DNA from 2 places in the Kitasatospora sp. NBC_01300 genome. Region 1 is predicted to be linked to the other one. Evidence: riboswitches for the same ligand, from Rfam matches in the RefSeq annotation. Region 1 holds a riboswitch; the other holds the start of a gene.
The links. A riboswitch is a leader RNA that binds a small molecule or an ion and turns the genes downstream of it on or off. The one in region 1 is predicted to bind cobalamin.

Region 1 (2,376 bases):
CCGAGCACCAGCTCGTCCGGGACCGGGCCGTAGCTGCGGCTGTCGCTGTCCACCGGCCGGTTGTCGGACAGCAGCCACCAGCCCCTCGGACGCCGCTCGGCGGCCCGCTTCACCACCAGCAGGTCCTGCTGGAAGGGGTGCCGGAAGAGCACCACCGCGCCGGGCCGGATCGGCGCGCCGTAGCGCACCAGCAGCTGGTCGCCCTCGCGCAGGGTCGGGACCATCGACGGGCCCGCCACGTCGACCAGCCCGAACGGCACCGCGCCGCCGCCCCGCCCCCGGGGTTCCGTGCCCATCGGCTCCGCGCCCGCCGGTTCCGTGCTCCGCGCCACGACTCCTCCTCCCGGACCGCCCGGTCCCAGTCTGCCGTACGGACCGTCACCCCGTTCGATCCGTTCGATGTCCGGATTACCCCGGTTCCGGGTCCGCCTTTTGCCCTAGGCCCACCGCCCGATCGCGAAACCCCGGGTGCGGAAGGGTAATCTCGGGCGCGGGAAGACGATCTAAGGAAGGACTCCCATGTTCTCTCGTCTGTTTGCACCGCGCGCCACCGCCCACGCCCACTGTGACCTGCCCTGCGGCGTGTACGACCCGGCGCAGGCCCGGATCGAGGCCGAGTCGGTCAAGGGCACCCAGGAGAAGTACCAGGCCAACGAGGACCCGGCTTTCCGCACCCGCGCCCTGATCATCAAGGAGCAGCGTGCCGAGGCCGTCAAGCACCACATCTCGGTGCTGTGGAGCGACTACTTCAAGGCCCCGCACTTCGAGAAGTACCCGCAGCTGCACCAGCTGATCAACGACACCCTGAAGGCCGCCTCGGCCGCCAAGGCGTCCACCGACCCCGCCACCGGCCAGGCCCTGCTGGACCTGATCGCCGAGGTCGACAAGATCTTCTGGGAGACCAAGCAGGCCTGAGCCTGACGCGTCGCCACCCGACCGCCCCCGTCCGCGAGCCCGGACGGGGGCGGTCGTGCGTCCACGCCCCATCCGGGCCCGGTAAGGGTTGCCTAGCCTTTACGACTGTTATGCTGCCAGGGCGTCCGAGGGGGAAGTCCGGTGCGAATCCGGCGCTGACCCGCAACGGTGAGCGCGGCCCTGGTGGCCGCGCCAGCCCGATCGCCCCCGGCCGCTGAACTCCCGACAACTCGCCGTGGACTGCGAGGGGATGGCGCCCGGACCCGCCCCCGACCGGTGCCTCCCCCGCGCACCCGCGGCCCGAGGCAAGGCGCACCGTGAGCAGCACCGCAGCCGCGGGCAGTGGCGCAACGAGCCCGCCCGCCCGCCGAATACCCGCCCTCCCGCTCGCCGTCGGCCTGGCCGCCGCCCTGCTGCTCTCGCTGCTCTGCGGCGTGGCACTGGGCGCCTCCGGGATCGGCCTGCCCCGCGCCCTGCGGCTGCTGGCCGCCGGGCTGACGGGCGGACGGCTGGAGGCGGAGGAGGCCGCCGCCTACGCGATCGTCTGGGAGATCCGGCTGCCGCGCGCCGTACTGGCCGCCGTGGTCGGCGCCGGGCTGGCCGCCACCGGGGTCGCCGTCCAGGCCCTGGTGCGCAACGCGCTGGCCGACCCGTTCGTGCTCGGCATCTCCTCCGGCGCGGCCGTCGGCGCCAACGCCGTGCTGCTGCTCGGCGCCTTCGCCTCGCTCGGGGTGTGGGCGATCTCGGCCTCCGCGTTCGGCTCCGCGCTGGTCGCCATGGTGCTGGTCTACCTCGCGGCGCGCACGGCCTACGGGCTCACCCCGCTGCGGCTGGTGCTCACCGGCACCGCGCTCTCCTACGGCTTCTCCGCCGTCACCGCGCTGATGGTCTTCGCGGCCGCCCGCGGCGAGGCCGCCCGGGACGCCATGATGTGGCTGCTCGGCAGCCTCGGCGGCGCCACCTGGGGCTCGGTGCCGATCGCCGCCGCCACCGTGCTGGCCGGCCTGGCGTACCTGGCCTGCTCCGCCGGCCGGCTGGACGCGCTCGCGATGGGCGACGAGACGGCCGCCTCGCTGGGCGTGGACCCGGATCGGCTGCGCCGCGAGCTGTTCGTGGTGACCGCCGCCGTCACCGGCACGGTGGTGGCCGTCAGCGGGGCGATCGGCTTCGTCGGGCTGATGGTGCCGCACCTGGCCCGGATGCTGGTCGGCGCCGGGCACCGCCGGGTGCTGCTGGTCGCGCCGCTCGCCGGGGCGCTGCTGCTGGTCTGGGTGGACATCGTCTCGCGCACCCTGCTGGCGCCCGCCGAACTGCCGGTCGGGGTGGTCACCGCGGTGCTCGGGGTGCCCTGTTTCCTGCTGCTGATGCGCCGTCGCGGCTATTCCTTCGGAGGCCGCTGATGGATCTCGCCCTGGACTCCGTCTCGGTCGAGCTGGCCGGCGCCCGGCTGGTCCACGACGT
Region 2 (2,376 bases), on a different replicon from region 1:
GTGAAGTCGACCACGACGGTGACGCCGGTGGTGCCGTCGCAGGCGGCGGCCTGCGCCTTCGGGGCCTGGACGGCGGAGACGCCGAGCAGGCCGGCGGTGAGGGCAGCGGCGGCGGCGATCGAGCCGAGGGTGCGGCGGGCCGGGCGCGCGGGCGCCGGGGTGTCGGTCATCGGAGCTCTCCTCGCGGGGTCAGCGGGTGGTCAGCGGGTGGTCGCCGGGCAGGCCGGCACGGGCGCGTCCGGGCGGGCACCGGCGGCGGAGAGGGTGGCCAACGGGGTGCCGGCCAGGCCGAGGACGGCCTGCGCGGTGGCCCGGGCGCCGGTGCCCGCGTTGAAGCCGGTCGCGTCGTAGGCGACCGCCCCGCGCACCGCCGGGTCGGTGGCGCAGCCCTGCTGGAGCTTGACCAGGCTGCTCCAGCCCTTGAGGCCGGCCACGAAGCGTCCGCCGGCCAGCAGCGCCTGCGTGGCGAGGCCGGTGGTGTTGGCGTTGGACGCGGCGGCCCCGGCGGCCGAGAAGCCGCCGTCGGCGTTCTGGTGGGCGGTCAGCCAGCCGAGCCCGGCGTCGGCCTTGGCGGTGCGGCCGGTGGCGGCGAGGGCCTGGGCGGCGAGCGCGGTGGCGTCCGGGTCGCTGGTGCAGGCGGCCTGGCCGAAGGAGACCGGGTAACCGCCGTCCGCGCACTGGCTGTTGGCGAGGAAGTCGACGGCTGCGGCCGGGGCGCCACCGGTCGTGCGGTGCAGGGCGATCAGGGCCAGGGACTGGCCGAAGGCGTTGCTGTAGTCGCCCCACTGCGAGCGGTCGGAGAACCGGCCCTCGGCGGTCTGGAGCGAGCGCAGCCGGGCCGGCAGGTCGACGCCGCCGAAGGCCGTCGGGTTCCCGCCGCGCACCTCCACGGCGAGCAGCAGCTTGGCGGTCGCCCCGGCGTAGGCCTCGGTGGTGCCGTCGCCGAGGTAGCCGCTGATGATCTCGGGCTTGGCCAGCCAGGCGGTGGCCTTCGCGGCGGCCTGGTCGGAGCTGCGCGAGGCGGCGAAGGCCAGTACGGCGTCGATGGTCAGGCCCTGGTCGGGGTAGGCCGTCCCGTTGAAGACGGACTCGAAGTGGTCGCCGTCGACGAGCTGACGGGCGAGCCAGCCGCCTGCGGCCGCGTCGGGGCGGATCGTCGAGGACGAGGTCGCGGCGGCAGGCGCGGCGTGGGCGGCAGCGGCCGCCGGGAGGACGGTGGCGAGGGCGAGCGCGGGTATCGCGAGGAGGCGCAGGGGGCGTCGGAACGAGGACACGGTGGGCCTTTCCGGGCCCGCACGCAGGGGCCCGGAGGACGGCGGCGACAAGCCGGGCAGCCCTCGGAGCTCCGGCCCGCAGACCACGACGGGAGGAGGGGACGACACACCTCCGCCGCCGGGTACTCGGGCTCGCCACCGACGTGGAGTCGGCGGCCTACCGTTGCGGGTCAGCGCCGGATTCGGACCGGACTTCCCCCAGCGGCGGAGTCACAACATGACGGCCCATCATGGCGATACGGAAAAGATCCGGTCAAGGGTTCGTGCGTCACATCACGGTGGTCCGCACCCGGCTTCGCGACGCGCTCCTCCCGACCGAGACACCGTCAGTGCACCCGGCCCGCTTGGGACTCCTGGAATTCCACCACGGCCGCGCCGTACTCGTGAGCCCACTGAGTCAGCACGGCGATCGGCTTCACCAGCGTCCGGCCCAGGTCCGTCAGCGCGTACTCGACCTTCCCGGTCCCGGCGTGGCGGTCGATCAGGCCGTACCCCTGCAACCGGCGCAGCGTCTGGGTCAGCACCTTCCGCGAGATTCCGCCGATCAGGTCGACCAGCTGGCCGTGTCTGCACGGTTCCCGGCTCAACGCGAACAGCACGGCCACCGCCCACTTGTCGGCGATGATCTCGATCGCCAGCCGAGCCGGGCAGTCGGCGAGGAAGACACTGCCGGAGTACTCATGCATGACCCGACGGTAGCCCGCCGCCAGGAACCCGGAGGTACCTACCGCCTCACTAGCGTCCACTGCGGAAGCCATCGAGCCATCGAGCCATCGATCAGGGGAGCAGGGGAACCGCATGAGGGCAGAGACCGAATGGCCGGGCGGACGGAAGGTCGTCGCGCTGGTCACCGTCGCACTGGAGCTGTGGTCACCAGGGCACTGGCCCGCCTACGCGCCGATGGCCGCGGCGTGGCCGCTGTCCGGCATCGACGACACGCACAGCACCTCCTGGGCGGACTACGGCGTCACCACCGGCATCCGGCGGCTGCTCGACGTCCTGGGTGACCTACCCGCCACCGTCGGCGTCAGTGGACTGGTGGCCGAGCGGCACCCCGAGACCGTCGAGGCCGTGCACGAGGCGGGTCACGAGATCGCCGCAC

Region 2: it holds a riboswitch for cobalamin, as region 1 does, so the genes downstream of both, OG556_RS36775 (peptidase) here and OG556_RS12780 (FecCD family ABC transporter permease) in region 1, are expected to answer to the same signal.

The regions. Positions count from the first base shown of each region.
Region 1 is NZ_CP108408.1:2,903,974-2,906,349, forward strand. Features, by position in the region: gene sodX (nickel-type superoxide dismutase maturation protease) at 1-296, opposite strand, end outside; gene sodN (superoxide dismutase, Ni) at 520-915, shown strand; cobalamin riboswitch at 1,004-1,143, shown strand; gene OG556_RS12780 (FecCD family ABC transporter permease) at 1,233-2,315, shown strand; gene OG556_RS12785 (ABC transporter ATP-binding protein) at 2,315-2,376, shown strand, end outside.
Region 2 is NZ_CP108409.1:713,438-715,813, forward strand. Features, by position in the region: gene OG556_RS36770 (flagellar hook-length control protein FliK) at 1-170, opposite strand, end outside; gene OG556_RS36775 (peptidase) at 201-1,274, opposite strand; cobalamin riboswitch at 1,374-1,495, opposite strand; gene OG556_RS36780 (helix-turn-helix domain-containing protein) at 1,601-1,960, opposite strand; gene OG556_RS36785 (polysaccharide deacetylase family protein) at 2,073-2,376, shown strand, end outside.